Regions from separate parts of the Jeotgalibacillus sp. JSM ZJ347 genome, predicted to be linked through region 1. Evidence: predicted binding sites of a transcription regulator. Region 1 holds the regulator's gene; each other region holds the start of a gene.
The links. The regulator LexA, encoded in region 1, represses DNA repair genes until DNA is damaged. The targets are predictions, from matches to a motif close to CGAACATATGTTCG.
Positions count from the first base shown of each region.

Region 1 (6,411 bases):
AAGGTGCTTCAGGCTTTTAAAAATAATAAGATCAGTGACAGTCACTTCAACCCAACTACCGGGTATGGATATGACGATCAGGGAAGGGATGCACTTGAAGCTGTATATGCTGATACGTTCAAAGCGGATGCAGCGTTAGTCCGGCCTCAGATTATTTCAGGTACACATGCCATTAATATTGCGCTTTTCGGCATTTTAAGGCCAGGAGACGAGCTGCATTACATTACAGGGAAGCCTTATGATACGCTTGAAGAAATTATTGGTCTAAGAGGGACAGCTAATGGTTCGTTAAAAGATTTTGGAATTCATTATCAGCAGACTGATCTCAAAGATGGCCGTATTGATATTGATGCTGTTCTCGCAAATATGAATAAAAACACAAAAGTGATCGGAATTCAGCGTTCAAAAGGTTATGCGATCAGACCTTCATTTACCATTGAAGATATCAGACAAGCGGTTGCTCATATCAAAAAACATTATCCGGATGTCATTGTCTTTGTGGATAATTGTTACGGGGAGTTTGTTGAGGAGGCAGAACCAATTGAAGCCGGGGCTGATCTCATTGCAGGTTCGTTAATTAAAAATCCTGGAGGCGGTCTTGCAAAAACGGGAGGCTACCTTGCTGGGAAACAGAAGCTGATTGACTTATGTGCTTACCGCATGACTTCTCCAGGAATTGGTGCCGAAGCTGGTGCGAGTCTGGGTGCTCTGCAGGAAATGTATCAGGGATTCTTTTTAGCGCCTCATGTAGTCAGCCAGGCTTTAAAAGGAGCTGTTTATACCTCAGCTCTGTTAGAGGAAGAAGGAATGACAACAACACCTGCCTGGGATGATTACAGAACTGATCTGATACAGGCTGTGGAGTTTCATGACCGGTATAAAATGATTGCATTTTGTCAGGGTGTTCAGGAGTTTTCCCCGATAAATGCTCATTTTATGCCATATCCGGATTATATGCCCGGCTATGAAGATGACGTCATTATGGCAGCAGGTACATTTGTTCAGGGTTCAAGTATAGAATTATCAGCAGATGGCCCGCTAAGACCTCCGTATGCTGCGTATATACAGGGAGGACTTACCTATGAACATATTAAAATTGCCATTACTGCAGCGCTTCAAAAAATGAAAACTATATAAGGTTAACTACTGATTGAAAAGTATTCAAAACTGAATAACAGGATCATTTTAAGCTGAGGTATTTATTGCCTCAGCTTTTTTTACATAGCTAAATGTATAAAAATTATTTATTTTTAAATTATATGCATAAAACGTGTGAAATGAGGGAACAAAAAAATAGTCAGGTAAATATCATGTAATAAAACCTAACATGTAGTTGACAGAAAATTTAACATGTTATATAGTTAAGTGGTCGACAGGCAAGAAAGGGGTTATATGATGGGCAGTGATATTAGACGCAGCATGCCACTCTTTCCAATTGGAACAGTCATGCAGCTGGCCGATTTAACCGCCCGTCAGATTCGCTACTATGAAGAGCATGGATTAATCGCTCCGGCTAGAACGGAAGGTAATCGCCGTCTCTTTTCATTAAACGATATTGATAAACTGCTTGAGATCAAAGATCTTCTTGAGCAAGGTGTCAATATGGCTGGAATCAAGCGGATCCTGGGGGATGGCACAGAAGCCGAATCAGATCGACCTGCTAAAAAGCCGGACTTATCAGAGAGTGATTTAAGAAAGCTGTTAAAACAGGAAATGATGGGTAATGGCAAGTACAGCAAAAACAGTTTAAGAGCGGGAGACCTTTCGAGGTTCTTTCGTTAAAAAAATTACATAAAAAACAGGAGGAATCACAAATGAGCACGTATTCAAGAGAAGACATTATGAAAATGGCAAAGGAACAAAATGTAAACTTTATCAGACTTCAATTCACTGATATCCTTGGTACAATCAAAAACGTTGAAATTCCTGTAAGCCAGTTAGAAAAAGCACTTGATAATAAAATGATGTTTGACGGATCTTCAATCGAAGGGTTTGTTCGTATTGAAGAATCTGATATGTATCTGTTCCCGGATCTTGATTCATGGGTTGTATTCCCTTGGACTGCTGGTGATGGAAAAGTTGCACGACTGATCTGTGATATTTACAACCCGGATGGTACACCTTTTTCAGGAGATCCGCGTAATAACCTGAAGCGTGTGCTTGAAGAAATGGAAGAGTTAGGATTTACTGATTTTAACCTAGGACCTGAGCCTGAATTTTTCCTTTTCAAGCTGGATGTTAACGGTGAGCCAACGCTTGAATTAAATGATAAAGGTGGATACTTTGACTTAGCGCCGACGGATCTTGGTGAAAACTGCCGTCGTGATATCGTAATTGAACTTGAAAAAATGGGCTTTGAAATCGAAGCTTCTCACCATGAAGTAGCACCAGGTCAGCACGAGATCGATTTCAAATATGCTGATGCAATTTCAGCTTGTGATGATATCCAGACGTTTAAGCTTGTAGTTAAAACAATTGCAAGAAAGCACGGATTACACGCTACATTTATGCCTAAGCCATTATTTGGTGTGAATGGTTCTGGAATGCACTTTAACATGTCATTATTTAAGGATGGCAAGAACTCATTCTTTGATGAAAATGCTGATCAGCAGCTAAGTGAAACAATGAAGCAATTCATGGCTGGTGTGCTTAAGCACGCATCAGGGTTTACAGCTGTGACAAACCCTACTGTAAACTCTTACAAGCGTCTTGTACCGGGTTATGAAGCACCTTGCTACATTGCATGGTCTGCAAGAAACCGTAGCCCGCTAGTCAGAATCCCGGCTTCACGTGGAATGAGTACACGTGTGGAAGTGCGTTCAGTAGATCCATCTGCAAACCCATATCTTGCAATGGCCGTTATGCTTAAAGCGGGTCTTGATGGAATTAAAAATGGTCTGACACCACCAGAATCAATTGATAGAAATATCTATGTAATGGATAAAGCTGAGCGTGAAGCAGCAGGTATCAAAGATCTTCCAGGTACTCTTTTTGCAGCGCTTGAAGAACTTAAGAACGATCAGGTTATCATCGACGGACTTGGAGAACATATCTTTGAGCATTTCGTTGAAGCTAAAGAAATCGAATGGGATATGTTCCGTACGCAGGTTCACCCATGGGAGAGAGAACAGTATTTAGAAATGTATTAATCAATCAAACCTCTGAAGCAACTTTGCTTCAGAGGTTTTTTCTATTTAGCAGTACAATAATGAAAAAGCTGGGTATATAAACGGTAAGGGGGGATGATAATGGCTGAATCATATAAAGGATTTAAATCAATAGAGGGATATAATCAGTATCAATCCGCATATAAAGAGGTCATGAAGTTATGGAAGATACCATATAAAGATAATAAGATTACAACTAAGTTTGGAGACGTTTCAGTTCTGGAATGCGGAAATCGGCAAAAAGAACCGCTCATCTTTTTTCATGCGTTTGGTTTCAGTTCTGCAGAATGGTATGGATGTGCTGAAAACTTAGCGGAAGACTATCTGCTTTACTTTGTCGATGTATTAGGAGAGTTTAATAACAGCAACACAAAGGAACATTTAAATGAACGGGAAGATTATGTTGATTGGATAACAGAGCTAATAGATGCTCTAAACATAGCGAATGTAACGATGATCGGCCATTCCAATGGTGGATGGCACGCACTTAATTACGCCATTTTAAAGCCGGATAGAGTGAAATCTCTAATTATATTATCTCCTGCTGCTTCAATAAAAAGAATGAATGTCTCTTTCTATTCCAGATTGTTATTAACGAACATGATTCCAAATGAGACCGTCATTAAAAATCATTTCTGCAGCTGGCTGACCAGGGAGAAAACGGAAGAGCATAAGCGGCTGTTTAACCTTTATTACCTTGGACAGAAGCATGTCAGCTGGGAGTATGTAATGACACCACCGAAACTGTTTAAAGCAGCTGAACTGGATACGTTAATGATGCCTGTCTACGTTGCAGTTGGAAGAGATGAAGTTATTTATGATCCGTATAAGCTGCTTGAAAAGGCAGGTGATAAAATACGAACATGTAATACGCATATGTTCGATTCCGGGGGACATATGCTACCAATAGAGATCTCGGGGGAAGTTTCCTCTTATATTAAAAAAGTGCTTGATGAATAGATTAAGATGTTTAGATCAGGCATCATTAAAAAAGCAGAACGCATTGACAAATTTGTCAATGCGTTCTGCTTTTTTAATGAACCTGTCTGTAAACGCCTACTACTTTTCCAAGTATTGAAACGTTACTTAAAATAATAGGTGCCATAGAAGAATTCTCAGGCTGTAGTCTTACATAATCTTTCTCTTTAAAGAAACGTTTTACCGTTGCTTCATCTTCATCTGTCATTGCTACAACAATGTCTCCGTTATTCGCAGTATTTTGTTGTTTTACGATGACGAGATCTCCGTCTAAAATTCCGGCTTCTATCATAGAATCTCCCATGATCTCTAACATGAACACGGCATCATCCGATGAGGCAAGTCTCTCGGGAAGAGGGAAGTATTCCTCTACATTTTCAATAGCAGTAATAGGTGATCCGGCAGTAACTTTACCAACAAGCGGAACGTTTATTACACGCTGAGTAGGGATTTTTTCTTCTTCAAGAGAGATCACTTCAATCGCTCTTGGCTTTGTTGGATCCCTTCTGATTAACCCTTTGCTTTCCAGTCTCGCAAGATGACCATGTACTGTAGAACTTGATGCCAGCCCAACAGCAAGACCTATTTCACGAACAGATGGTGGATAACCTTTATCCTGAACTTCGCGTTTAATGAAGTTTAATATATCAAGCTGTCGTTTTGATAATTTCTTCACACTGCAGCACCTCTTTTCAGTTTGAAACTTTTCTAAATTATAGCATAGCGATTTTAAAAATACAAACATAAGTTCGAGTTTTTGTGTTGACCAAAACAAATGTTCGTATTATACTCAAGTTAACAAAAGCGAACACATATTCGATGGAGGCGGTTAATTATGACAGGATTGTGGAGGAAATATTCATTTGTTATTCTATTCGTGGTGACTGCACTTTTTTTCAGCTTATTTCTTGTCTTTACGAACACAGCGAACAGTGATGCAACCTATGCAGAAATAACTGTTCAAAAAGGAGATACTCTCTGGGCGTATGCTGAAGAATACTCAAGTCATACTTCGATGTCCCCGGAAGGGTTTATTGAATGGGTAACTGAATATAATGGGCTATCTTCCCATAAAATTGTCACAGGGGAACAGCTGAAGCTTCCGGTACCCGAGGAAGCTTTTAAATTCAGTGAAGACGCGATTCACCTGGCATCTGAACGGAATTAAGGAGTGAACGTGTTGAAAGTAATTATTTACTGCAGAGTCAGTACAGAAAAAGAAACTCAGGAAACTTCACTTACACGGCAGGAAGAGGAACTGATTGCCCTTGCCGATAAAATGAACTATCAGGTAGTTTCGATTATTAGTAAAAAGGAAAGTGGATTTGATCTGGATCGTGAAGGTGTATTTGAGCTGCTGGAGCAGGTTCGGGAGTTTAATGCTGAAGGTCTTTTAATTCAGGATGAGACGCGGATCGGAAGAGGAAACGCTAAAATTGCACTTTTACATACATTGCAAAAAGAAGGTGTGAAGATATTCACCATTGCACATGATGGGGAACTTCAGCTGTCTGAATCAGATTCAATGATTCTTCAAATTGTGAGTATGGTGGAAGAGCATCAGCGGAAACTCCATAACCTGAAAATTAAAAGAGGAATGAGGCGTGCTGTAGAGCAGGGCTTCAAACCGCATAGAAATCTGAAGAACCGTGGAAACAAAGAAGGTAGGGAAAAGATTGAAATACCAGTCGATGAGATCGTCAGGCTGAGAGGGAATGGGCTAACATTTCAGGAAATTGCATCTGTATTAAGAGGTCTTGGACACCCTGTGTCTAAAGCAACTGTTCATAGAAGGTATGTTGAGTATATGGAATCAGAGATAACGTAAACAAATTACTTGTCAAACTTAAACCTTTCTTTTAACATACATAGAAGCTTACCTGAAAGAAAGGGTGAAAGACATGTTATCTGAAGATAAAATTAAAAGAATAAATGAACTGTCAAAAAAATCAAAAGAAGATACTCTTACTAAAGCTGAAGCAGATGAACAGCAGGCTCTAAGACAGGAATATTTACAGGCGTTTAGAGGATCAATGAAACAAACGATTGAAAATGTTACTGTCATTGATCCTGAAGGCCAGGATGTCACTCCACAAAAACTTAAAGATGCAAAAAACAGGAATAAAATGAACTGAATGTTTCCGGTTTTTACCTGGAGTAAGAAGTTTTTTGTAGAAAAGAAGAGATGTTTGTACATCTCTCTTTTTTTTTTGTACAATAAGACGTATCACGTGAGTTTAGAGAGGATGTAGATGATGTTTAACAA
Region 1 is NZ_JBISEN010000001.1:662,688-669,098, reverse strand. Features, by position in the region: gene ACH6CZ_RS03495 (methionine gamma-lyase family protein) at 1-1,137, shown strand, start outside; gene ACH6CZ_RS03490 (MerR family transcriptional regulator) at 1,396-1,782, shown strand; gene glnA (type I glutamate--ammonia ligase) at 1,815-3,149, shown strand; gene ACH6CZ_RS03480 (alpha/beta fold hydrolase) at 3,249-4,127, shown strand; gene lexA (transcriptional repressor LexA) at 4,201-4,821, opposite strand; gene yneA (cell division suppressor protein YneA) at 4,981-5,313, shown strand; gene ACH6CZ_RS03465 (YneB family resolvase-like protein) at 5,326-5,973, shown strand; gene ACH6CZ_RS03460 (DUF896 domain-containing protein) at 6,047-6,280, shown strand; gene tkt (transketolase) at 6,401-6,411, shown strand, end outside.

Region 2 (6,411 bases), on a different contig from region 1:
TATTTGTGTATGCCAACTACACCTTTTTTAGCTACTCTTTTTGTTCTTGTACGTATGTGTTCCATTGTAGACCTCAAATCCTTAGATTAATCTTTTATTTATTTATCGTACCATAAACCGAAAAAGCCTTGATACCTGGCTATCGAAACCTCACAAAAATATGATTGTTATATTGTAATTTTAAAGATGATCGGCTAATATTTAGAAATGCCTTACAATATCATACATATACAGGGGGAAGACCTTTGAATCATCAGGGAATCAAATCAGAAAGAGAAACGGTTTACTTTATACTTTCAGCTATATTTAGCGTGCTGATCTATATTGTCGCTGCTGTTTCGATTATTGGAATTGGGATTGCGCTTGCTGTTCTTGCAGTCGTTCTTTTTACAAATGCACTTATGCTCGGCTCGATCCGTGGCAATGGGGTAAGAGTGAGTGAGAGACAGTTTTCAGATGTCTATGAGCGGACTGTTGTTTTATCTAATGAAATGGGATTAAAGAAAGTACCCGACTTCTTTGTTATTCAGTCTGAAGGTGCATTGAATGCCTTTGCGACAAGATTTTTCGGTCGTAATATGATTGTCGTTTATTCAGAGGTATTTGAATTAGCAAGACAGAATGGACAGGAAGAGCTGGACTTTATCATTGCGCATGAACTCGCGCATATCAAACGTAACCACATCTGGAAAAACATTTTGGTGTTGCCTGCCCAGTTAGTACCTTTTTTATCTCAGGCCTACAGCCGGTCATGTGAGTATACATGCGATAGGCACGCTGCATATCAGGTTGGGAACGCTACTGCTGCTAAGCGTGCACTTACGCTGCTTGGTGTCGGTAAAGTAATGTACCATGAAGTAAATGAAGATGCGTATCTTGAGCAGATCCATTCAGAATCTAACGGGGCGGTATGGCTGAGCGAAGTGCTTTCGACACACCCTCTGCTTCCAAAAAGAATTCTTTCAGTGGAACGTTTCATGAATCCGTCAACACCTCATAATTACAGTCAGCAGCCGGGTAAAATTGTGCTGGGAGCAGGATTGTTGTTTGGGGGACTGGCAGGTGCTTATATAGCAGTTATTATTTCCATGACTCTCGCTGGCGTTGTTTTCGCTTCATTCCTGCCAGATGATTTGAGCGCTGCAGATGATGCATTTTATGAGGACATGGGTTTTGGGGCTACGCCATTAATGGATGCTGTCAGTATGGGAGATATTGATGAGGCGTCTGCGCTAATTGATGCTGGAGCTGATCTTGAAGAAACAGATAACGAGGGTTCAACTGCTTTAATATACGCTGCGTACAGCAGTAATCTGGAAATGCTTGAGTTATTGCTTGAAGCAGGAGCAGATCCCAATACACAGGATGACTATTCAACCCCACTCATGGTCACTGTAGGCTATGACGAACGTGAAGCAGCTGCATTGATTGTCGAGTATGGTGCAGATCCATTCATGACAGACCCTAGCGGTCAAACCCCTGCTGATTATATCAGTACAACAACGGGTGAAGATTTTTATACTTGGATTCAAGAATAGGAGAGGGGATGGGACAAATATGTCTCATCCTTTTTTCACTGGAATTTAATGATAAATTCACACACCTGAAAAAGATCATTATGGTAAAATGAATGAGTATTCATTACATTCAGACAAAGGGGATATGAGCATGTCAGAAGTGTGGTCAAGAATAACAACAGCAATGAACGCCAATCCGGAGCCGATCCGGAATGAAAATGTGCGCTATGAATTTCAGCTGAAAGATGGGGAAACGAAACAGCTGGTATTAAAGCATGGGGAAGCATCTATTGAAGAAGCGGGAGCAGCTGAGCCGAATTGTACATTAAAGCTGAGTGAAAAAGACTTAGTGAAAATGATTGAAGGGAACCTGAGCGCATCAGGTGCATTCATGTTCGGGAAGTTAAAGGTTGATGGGAAGATGGGTTACGCGTTGAAGCTTGAATCATTGTTGAGTGAGTATTCGTTTTAAGCGTCCCGGGCTTGTGGTGCGGCGCAGCGCACGCAAATGGGCTGAGCCGCACGTAATTCTTTTGAAACGCACGTAATTTGGCTGAAGTGCAACACAAAGTGGCTGAAACGAACGCAGCCTTGCATTCAGGCAGCGACCCTGTCTCACACAACCTCAAGACCAATCACCTGATCGAAGGGGATGGTCTTTTTCATATGGTCTGAAGTTGTCATCAGTAAATAGCGCTGCTGGTAGTTAATTAATGTAATGATTCCTTTTACGCTGTCACGCCTGTTGTGTTCGAAGATTTTCAGGTCAACCTTCTGCCGGAATTCGAGCGCTTCCTGAATACCGAGAAAAATCATGTCAAACATCTGTTCATCAAGTTCAGGTTTTGTTTCCTGTTCCATCTCCTCGTAAAAGTCCTTGAGCATTTTCACGTGTTCAGGCAGCATCATTGAGGTCCACTTAATTGTGCCACGGTCCTTGTTCATTTTATTCACGCCCCTTTTTACTCATTATAGGAACGTTTGTTCTGTTTTGTAAATAGGTAAGTGATGGATTTTAACATTTTATTGGGCTGTGTGGGGGGGATATTTAAAAACGTTTCGCTGCGCTTCGGGCGGAGGCTTTCCGGACGGAGGTTGCTGAGCCTCCTCAACGCTCCGCGTTTGCGGGGTCTTAGCTTCCCTCTAATCGTCCCGGAGTCCCCGCCCTACGCTTCGCTGCACTTAGATGGCTTTAATAATTGTTCACTACTTTATAGGGCAGTTAAAAAACCACAACCTTAAAAAAGTCTTTGTAGTCCTCCAAATGAAAATCAGCTGGTTGATCGTTTTGAAAGAGGCAGGTGTGCATGCCGAGCTGTTTTGCCGGGATGATATCGAGTTCACGGTCGCCGATAGCAAGGTCAATGTGATGCTTGTCATGCAGGTATTTGTATGACGCAGGATCAGGTTTGCGCGGAAAGCCGTCATCAGCTGTGACAATGTCGGAAAAGTATTTTGTGAAACCATAGTAATCAAGTACTTTATAGGCACCAGCCTGGTCTTTGTGTGTCATGATCAAGTTGCAGTCAGCTTGCTTCAGTATTTCTTCAACGTGCTCAAACGGCGGCATTTCGTCAGGGTGGATGCTGCCGATTAATTGGTTGTATTCATCAATTTGCGACCTAGTCAAACTGAAATGACTGATCGCATGTGATGCAGATATTTTCAGTTCTTTATAGCAGTCTGCTTCAGATACTTTTCCGTCTAGCACCTGGCTCATGCGCTTTGCATAAGCGGGATAAGTATTAAAAAGTGTGCCGTCGTAATCCCAAAGTATATTCATATCTAGCTCCTTTTACTTAAAATTCTTTGCTCCAGACATCATCTTCAAGCGGAACACCCTGGTCTGTATAAGAGATTTCAATTGTTCCCTGTTCAAAGCCTGTCAATGCTTTAATCTCATTATACAGTTTTTCAAATAACTCCCCGTCACTTTTCTGTGCGTTCCGGGGGATTGCAACCATAAGAAAAGGAGAAGTATTATATGCTTTGTAGCTAAATGGCTGGTCAGGATCTTGACCTTTACCGGTATCCTCATCTAGAAATACCCAGATATATTCAATGCGATCAAATGATTGTTCAAAAAGCGGCTGTATATCTTCAACAATCTGATCTTCCATACGTTCCTTTACATAATTGTCTGTTACTTCACCGGTTGTCTGCCGTTCATAGACAAGAAATTCTGTCCCATCTCCGAGATGCCTTACATTTGCCGCGTATTCAAATTCAGGGAAGTTTCCCATATTATCATAAAGCACATCATAAATTTCTGTGTCCGCTTCAATACGCTCCCTTAGATACTCATCTGCAACTTCTTCTATATATCTTTCTTCTCCCGGGTCTGCTTTCATGCTCTGGACAAAAGTAAAAAATAATATACCAGCTCCCGCAATGAACACGCCAGCCGCAATCCCTAATGAAATGAATATTTTCTTCATCATGATGGTTTACTCCACTTCTTTTTTGTATTTTATCTGTTGTAATTGGTAACGATTAACATAAAGGAAAGTTTCAGAAAATATATCATTTATCATATAAATTTTATTAATTTGAAGGACTTAAGTCTCTATTTGTCGAATCGATTATGATATGGAGGTGCATATCAATTTATGAAGGAACAAATTTATCTGTTGTCTATCGCCACACTATTTTTCCTGTCTGGATGTGCCCCGGAAGAAAATGCAGTAGCTGATATTGAAATGAAAAGTAATGAAGAGCTGTCTGTGATGACTGATTCGTTTACACGTGAAGACTTTTACAATACACTGAGCCACGTTATGGAGGAAGCGGATCGACTTGATGCTGAGGGTGATCTTGAAAAGTGGGTCATCAGAACGATCTCTGAGGAGGCGCTTTATTATGCTGAGGACCTGACAGAAGCTGAAATTATGGAGATTTCCAAAGCGCGCTTAACAGAAGACCAGGTCTGGAAAGAAATCGCTGAGACGAAATACGGTGTGACAGTAAGTGAAGAAGAGTTGAATGAGTACATTGATAATGTTACGCAGTCATTTGAATCACCGCTTCAGCAGGCCTATGCCGATATTCTCGGATTAACGGTTGAACAGCTGAATCATGGATTTGATATGGATGTATATGAAAAAAATCTGTTATGGGAAAAGCTCAGGCCGAAGCTCGAAAAAGCATATGGCACGACTGACAATAATAAGCTTGTTGAAAAGTATAATGAGGAAGTAAGTGAAGGGGGCAGATAGTCATTGCTACTTGTCGCAGGCGGTTATATAGCAATGTTTGGATTTATTCTGACCTATTACGTATTTGCCCCTTAAAACTGTCTTTGCACACATGCAAAGACAGTTTTTTTAAAAGTCCGTTAATTGAAGTGTATCCTGCTATGAAAAACACAAAGACGGGTACAGCAATTGCGAAGGTACCGTAAAAAGTTTTGTTGTCTTTCAATCTTTCAATCCCGGTGAGCAGTAATAGCAGTGCCAGCGGGAACATATAGATCGGAACGACTGACCGGTCACCAGTGAAAAACTGTAACCTCCAACAATAATGACGATCAAGCTTAGTGCGCTGGATATGATTGTGCGCATCTTAGAACCTTCCTAAAAATCTGTTAACTGATATACGTCAGATAAGCTAATCAGGTTTCACTCAATTTTTGAAACGCTTCAGCATCTGATCCGTATAGATTAAAAACGAATGGGAAAAAGAGGTGCTTGTGATGAAAAAATGGCGGGAGAGAAGAGAAGCTAAATCAAGAAAGCGCAAAGAAGAAGGGAAGTATGGCTTTTGGGATGTAATGATGGATATTCTGATCTGGGTTCCGGAGTTGATCATTCTGCCGTTTCGCCTGGTATACTTATTGTTCAGATTGTTTGGAAGAATGTTCAGTGATGGATTTGATTCGATTTAAATGTCAGGTGTGATAGATATTGAAATGGCTTGAAAAACTTTATACGTTTTTTATTTTGGGTGCTGTTGGTATTGGAATGATCTTCAGTCAGCTTAATGGAGCCGGATCAGTTGCAAAAGGGCTGGTCCTGCCACTGCTTGCTTTGATGATTTATCTGACGTTTTTGCAGATTCCTTTAAAGGATGTAAAAGCATCCTTCCGGAATAAAGCATTCAGCATAAGCGCTATCCTGATCAATTTTGTATGGACACCTGTTTTTGCCTGGGTGCTGACGTTCGTGTTTTTCCCTGACCAGCCGGCTCTTGCTATTGGGCTGATCATGCTGCTTGTTACACCGTGTACGGACTGGTACTTAATTTTTACCGGCGTTGCGAAAGGCAATACAGCTTTGTCAGTAGCGATTTTGCCGCTTAACCTGATCCTGCAGATCGTCCTGCTACCGGTTTATTTGTTCATCTTTTTTGGCACAGGCGAAACGGTGGAAGCCGCTTATCTGATTGAAGGGGTTATATGGGTGTTATTCGTCCCGCTGATGTTAGCGGTTCTGATGAAAAAATTGCTAAAAGGAAAACGTCTGCTGGAAGCTAATCTACTGGAAAGCCTTCCTACAATCTTCTTAGTATTGGCAATCGTTGCAATGTTTGCAGCACAGGGGAATATGCTGCTTGAAAACACAGGGATATTTCTGCAGATTCTGCCTCCGCTCATCATCTTCTTCGCCGTTAACTTTTTTATCAGCCGCAGGACAGGAAAACTGTGCAGGCTGTCTGCAGGAGACCGGGTGAGCCTGACGATGACGACGCTTGCCAGGAACTCACCGCTCGCACTTGCGATTGCAGCAGCTGCATTTCCAAATGAGCCGCTGATCGCACTGATTCTGGTGATTGGTCCATTGATTGAATTGCCAGTACTCGCACTGGTGTCCAGGGTGATGTTGAAACTAGATAGTGGAAATTAATATGTAAAAAGCTCCCGGATGGTCAAAAATGCCCCCCGGAAGCTTTCTGATTA
Region 2 is NZ_JBISEN010000009.1:20,817-27,227, reverse strand. Features, by position in the region: gene ACH6CZ_RS15610 (hypothetical protein) at 1-65, opposite strand, end outside; gene ACH6CZ_RS15605 (M48 family metallopeptidase) at 246-1,538, shown strand; gene ACH6CZ_RS15600 (SCP2 sterol-binding domain-containing protein) at 1,669-1,989, shown strand; gene ACH6CZ_RS15595 (YolD-like family protein) at 2,133-2,462, opposite strand; gene ACH6CZ_RS15590 (HAD-IA family hydrolase) at 2,740-3,300, opposite strand; gene ACH6CZ_RS15585 (hypothetical protein) at 3,317-3,958, opposite strand; gene ACH6CZ_RS15580 (hypothetical protein) at 4,127-4,732, shown strand; gene ACH6CZ_RS15575 (hypothetical protein) at 5,209-5,400, shown strand; gene ACH6CZ_RS15570 (arsenic resistance protein) at 5,420-6,358, shown strand; gene ACH6CZ_RS15565 (YeeE/YedE family protein) at 6,409-6,411, opposite strand, start outside.
Region 2: a site for LexA is predicted at 2,492-2,505, ahead of ACH6CZ_RS15595 (YolD-like family protein). Genes of this name have one in related genera too.

Region 3 (6,411 bases), on a different contig from region 1:
GAACTTTTTCAGATCCGCAAATGACTTTTGACTAACTTTATTTTGCTGTGAACACATGAATCGCATCCCGCAAAAATACAGTTGCACCTTCAAAATGCTTGTCATAATAGGCAGTAAAACTCTCATCACTCACATACATGTCACCAAGTCCTGCATGTGCCTCTTTGGAGTACTTTGGCCAAGTAAAGCTCAACCATTCTTTATGCAATTCAGCTGCTTTTTGTGCCTCAGCTGAAGCCGGGTCGCCTGTTTTATAGGCGTTTTCAAGTGCTGCAAGAAGAGCTTTTTCCACATCATTCATCTGCTTGAAATCATCTTCTGACAGTCCCATCATTTTTGCATTGCTGTCATTAACGATCTGATCCCCATATTGTTCACGTACTTCTTTCCCATACTTCTCTTCGTTTTCATCAATCAGTTTTTTCTTAAAGCCTTCAAACTTCTCCTGATCTGACATTGGAGTGCCTCCTTCTTTGCTTTCAATCGTTTTCTGAACGTTTGAAATAATTTGTTCAAGACGGGCATGTTTTTCCCGCAGTTTCTGAATATGCTGCTCCAAAGCTTGGACCAGATCAAAGTCCGGGTGATGAATGATCCTGGTGATTTCCTCCAGACTTACGTCAAGTTCCCGGTAAAAGAGAATCTGCTGCAGCAGGTCCACTTCCTTCTGACTGTAGATACGGTATCCTGATGAACTGATTCTCGCGGGCTTCAACAGATCAATCTCATCATAATACCTCAGTGTGCGGCCGCTTACACCGGACAGCTTTGCCAGCTGCTGAACTGTATATTCCATTTACACCCCTCCTGACAAATACAGCATAAGGCTTTACGTTACGTGAAGGTCAATATGTTTTAATCATCTTTTTTTAATATATAGTCGATTTTTTCAAAATGAAAGTTTTTAACATGATTAATTTAGGTTAAAAGAGTAAGAACGATAAAGAAATGATGGGGTGAAAATATGAGCGGATCGAATTATACACTGGGTTTAATCGCAGCGCCGGGATATCCGAAAGAATTAATTGATTCGCTGAAGGCTGAACTTCCTGAACTGCTGGATTATTATGTGGATGATAACCGGGATTGGAAAATTGATTGTTCAATTGATTCTCTAACCGGTGGCACTGACCAATCAGATGAAGTGATGAAAGCGATTCTGTCCAAAAGAAAAGAAAATGAGTGGGATTTTACAGTTGCCCTTACAGACCTTCCTTTACTTTTTGGAAAAAAAGCAATCATTGCTGAAGCCTATGAAGAAGAAAACATTGCATTGATCAGCCTGCCGGGGCTTGGAGCGGTTTCCCTCTCACGCAGAGTCAGGGACTCAATTCTCCAGCTGGTGAATGAAATGTTCTACACGACTTCTGAAGAGGGACGGGAAAAAGCAGAAAAAAGACTTGAGCAAAAAGATAAAACAGAGAATAAAGATTTAAAAACCAGAAATCCCAAAAGGCTGGTTGGTAAAAAAGGATTTGATAAAATTTCACCAATCCAAAGAGAAACCCCTGAGGATACGGAAAATATTGATGTAAGATTCAAAGTCAATTCCTATGCAGGCAGCGCATTGCGCCTGTTAACCGGTATGGTGCGTGCGAATAAACCGTGGGTTATGTTTTCGTCCTTTAAAAAAGTCATCATGCTTGCTTTTACAACCGGTGCTTATGCACTGGTGTTTCCCACACTTTGGATGCTGAGTCATGAATATAGTATTTGGAGAATGTTTTTGCTATCCAATATTTCAATACTTGCAATGGTTTTCTGGATCATTTCAGCCCATCAGTTATGGGAAAAGAAGCAGGTAACCCAAACAGCACCACATCTTAGAAAGCTTTATAATGCAACAACATTCCTGACCCTTTTGACCTCAGTATTATTATATTATATGTTACTGTTTATCCTGTTTTCATTTGCAGTCGTTTTATTTATACCGATGGGTCTGCTGCAGTCTGAGGTATCACCGGATGTTGGATATGTGAACTATTTTTATATTGCCTGGACCGCAACAAGTATCGCCACTATTATTGGTGCACTTGGTTCAGCACTCGAAGATGAGGAAGTCGTCTTATCTTCCACATATGGCTACAGGCAGCGGCAAAGATATGACGAGATCAGAGAAATGATGGAAGAGGAAGAATAATAAAATGGTATGTAAGTGCAGAGTCCTTTTTGAAGCAGCTGCTTCCTGGAGGACTCTTTTATCTGGTCAGATAATCAGCTTTTCTTTTTTGATCATTGGTTTGATTGACAGGATTCGGTCATATTGAAAAGTACGGACAGCTCTTCTTTTCAGACAGTAGGCTGTGAAAGAATTTTCCCCGAGCTTTCTGATCAGCACTCTTCTCTCAGAACAGACACCATCATGTTTCATATAGATCATTTTGACTGTGAGACCCTGCTGCCAGTAGCGGAATAATTTCTCTTTCATGATCATTCCTCCTCGTACCTTTATTATACGAACAAACGTTCTGAAAGTAAACTGAAAAGCTGCTGCAGAAGGATATAAATTTAAAAAACTGACAGACGGATATCCGCCTGTCAGTTTGATTTAAGTGGTTGAATGAGATTTTTTCCTTATAGGTATTTAGACATGAAACGTCGAAGGTTGGTGATTGAATGCTGAACATGGTGTGTTTACATTCGAACATCCGGGGATAACCTTCGAACATCCCTGGCTGAACGCCGAACATCACCCGTTAACCCGCGAACCTCATCGCACACACCACTTACCTGAACAAATCCATCAAACGATCCCAGAAGCTCTTCTCTTCTGCAGCTTCCTCTTCTGCTTCTTCTGCATCTTCCTTTTTCAGGCTGTCTGTCTTAATCACAAATTGAACTGATTCAACGCCCTCATTCTGGTCAGATACAAATGAAACCGGCTCAAAATCGGATTTATCGAATTCGCTCAGCATGGCATCAATTTCTTCCTGGAGCTGGTCAGGCAGCTCACTTGTTGCTGAAGCCAGCTCTGAAGTGCCACTATATAAAGCGCCTGCACCGTCCTCAAGCTCATCTGTGCCACCTGTCAGACCGCCAAGTCCGCTATGAAGTTCTCCATACGAACCTGCAAGCTCACTGACACCGCCAGTATATGAAGCAAGACCTGAATGGAACTCTGCGAAGTTTGCAGCAAGCGTAGCTAACCCCTGCTGCAGCTGACCTAAAGATTCATCCATATTGGTTGCTGCAAGACCGTTTTCAAGCTGGTCAGCAATGGTATGCAGGCTGCTGCTCATTTCAGCCAGTGCACCCTTGCTTTCTGAAAGTGCACCCGGAACGGCTGCAAAAGCTTCCTCTGTTTGTCTGTAAGTTTCTTTTACAGCAAGTGATGACTTGTAGCTTTCAACAAGCTTATTGACTGTTGCTTCATCCGCTCCACTCTCATAAAGCGCTGCGATGTCAGCTTCACTGATCTGATGTTCCGGAACAGCCGCGATTGCCTGATCAAGCGCATGGTAAGCCTGCTCATAGCTTCCACTTAAGCTTGTCAGTCCGCTTCCGACTTCATCAAGTCCGCCGGCAATTTGTCTGAATGCTGCCGGGAGTTCACTGAATTCACCCGTATTTACTTCACCGACACCTGCTCCAACTGATTCACTCATCTGATTCAATGCATCCTGAATCGAAGAAGATCCTTCAATCAGTCCACCTGCATTTTGTGAGAGCTGACTGATGCCGTCGCGGAATTGTGCTGAACCGTCATACAGATTTGCTGTTCCGTTATTCAGTTCAGCGATTCCGGCCTGCAATTCGCCAACCCCGTTATTCACTTCAGCAGTGGCATCTGACAGTGACGTCATTTCCTGTTTCACTTCAGCTGTATCAGGTGCCTCAATAGACATGGATGATGGTACGGCAGCGATTTGAATCGCCTCCATCTCAAGGTCCGTGACATCTGCATTCACCTGATAGCTCTCTTCTTTTTCAGGCAGCACGGTAAATGTTACCTGTCTGTTTTTACCGGCAGTGGCAATTGTTCCGTCCGGTGCTTCAATATTTTTAAAGCGCTCAGCATCAAATGTCATTGTGATCTGGATCATATAGTTGTTGAAAAAAAGTTCTTCACCCTCAGTATTTTTAGAAGAATCGATTTGAATCGTAAGCGCTCCGTCCTGACCAATCAGCGATTTGGCATCAGCTGCTTCACCGTTTAACGAGTAACTGATATCAAAATTCCACGGGAGCGCTCTATTTTCAAGATTACCCTGATAATAAAATTCTTCTTCCTGTGCATTCAGTGTAATCTCGCGCTCCTGCTGCTCAATTGGTGTTAGATCAGTCAGATTCTGAACGTTCGTATAATCACCGTAGTCCGTAATTTCACCGAATTCACTTACGGTGAAGTTATTAACGACATAAAGATCTTTTTGATCCCCTGCTGCATCCAACGTCGCATAGACCACTTCTGTCTTTTTATCAAAAGTGCCTTCTCCCGTCACAGTGTTGTCTTCAGCTGTATTCTGTGTTTCCGCTGAGACGAGGAGGGTTGGCATGGCAAGTAGAAATGCTGCAAATCCTGCGCTTGTGCGTTTAAATTTCATTGTCATTTCCCCTTAAAAAAGTTTGCTTTCCACGTTGTTTTCTCAATGACTTTATCGAAAATCACTAGCAGTGCCGGCAGTACAAAGACGACCATGATAAAGGCTAATAATGCCCCGCGTCCAAGCAGTAATCCGATTGATGAGACAACCGGGTTTGTTGAGGTGATCCACAGAATAAAGCCGACACTTGAGAGAATGGAAGCTGATACAAAAATGGCAAACAGCTTATCATCAATCGTCTTTTTAATCGCTTCAAGCGCAGTCATTTCCTGTCTGAGCTTGTAGTAGTTTTCGGTGAAAAGAATGCCGTAATCAACCGTTGCCGCAAGCTGAATTGTACTGATCAGCAAATAGCCGATATAAACGAGCGGCGCATCAGTAAAGTACGGAATCGCCAAGTTGATCCAGACAGAAGCCTGAATCGTGATTAACAGGACAACCGGAATGGAAATCGAACGGAATGTCAGCAGCAGGACAAGTCCCACTGTCACGACCGTCATGATATTAACGAACGTATTATCCTTTTGAACGATCTCCCTCATATCATACAGCGTGACACTTTCACCAAGAAGGTGCACATCATCATAGTAGCTGTCTGCTGTTTCCTTCACGTCTTCAATGAGCGTAAAGGCTGGATCACCTTCAGTTTCCGTCTCTGCAAAGATCGTAATTCTCGCATAGTTCTCTGAGTAGAACTGATCTGTAACTGATTCATCCAGATATTCAGGCGGAACCGCTGCACCCGCTACATTTACGTAAGACATCACGCCTGAAATATTGTCCAGCGCTTCAATCTCACGGACAAGCTCCTCTTCAGTCCCGCGGTCTTCAGCAGGTACCAGCAGAACCATTGGTGTTTCCTGCCCAAAAATTTCTTCTGTCGCAATCGCATCCTGTCCTGCACGCGTATTCTCAGGATGTTCACCCGCTCCGTAAATGAACGTCGTATTGCTTTGCGCGAGAAATGCCGGCACAATTAACAGCAGCACTAAAATCAAGCTTGGTACACGCAGCTTGATCACGCGTTTACCGACACCCTTAAAGTCAGGGATAAACTGGCGGTGCTGCGTTTTATCAATCCATTTATAAAACATTAAAGTCAGCGCCGGTAAGAAAATAATGACACTGATAAAGCTGAGCAGGATCCCTTTTACAAGGTTAATCCCGAGATCCGATCCAATGCCAAACTCCATAAAAGTAAGCGCCATAAACCCGAAGAATGTCGTTGAGGCACTGGCGATAATCGCCGGGAAAGACCGCTTCATTGCAAGCTTCATCGCAGTGGTCGGATCATCAACTTTTTTCCGGTAGTCTGAAAAACTGTGGAGTAAAAAGATCGCATAATCCAGCGATACAGCAAGCTGGAGAATCGGGGCAACTGATTGTGTGATAAATGAAACTTCCCCGAGAAAAATATTTGTTCCCAGATTAATCAGGATTGATACACCGATTGCGGTTAAAAAGAAAACCGGTTCAACCCATGAATTCGTCGATAATATTAAAATGATAATGATAATTGGAACAAGCAGCAGTGCGGCATACATGGACTCATCTCCGGCCATCTGCTGGGACACAGCTGTCGTTACCGCTTCACCCGTCAGCGCATTTTCTTCGCCGATCAGATCATAAATTTCATTGGTAACAGCTACCTCCTGCTCTTCTTCAATGGTAATGGAAATTAGGGCTGCCCCATCCTTGTAGTAGGATGACAACATCTCATCATCGGCCATTTCAAGCGGAACCGTCAAATCCATTACATCATCAAGCCAGGTGACGTCTGAAACGCCATCAATCGCTGCCAGCTGTTGTTTTACATCCAGTGCCTCAGCAATGGTGACATCTTTAATCAACACATTTGCATTCGGCA
Region 3 is NZ_JBISEN010000009.1:50,198-56,608, forward strand. Features, by position in the region: gene ACH6CZ_RS15730 (MerR family transcriptional regulator) at 38-796, opposite strand; gene ACH6CZ_RS15735 (hypothetical protein) at 965-2,140, shown strand; gene ACH6CZ_RS15740 (WYL domain-containing protein) at 2,207-2,428, opposite strand; gene ACH6CZ_RS15745 (YhgE/Pip domain-containing protein) at 2,727-4,544, opposite strand; gene ACH6CZ_RS15750 (efflux RND transporter permease subunit) at 4,547-6,411, opposite strand, start outside.
Region 3: a site for LexA is predicted at 2,457-2,470, ahead of ACH6CZ_RS15740 (WYL domain-containing protein). Genes of this name have one in related genera too.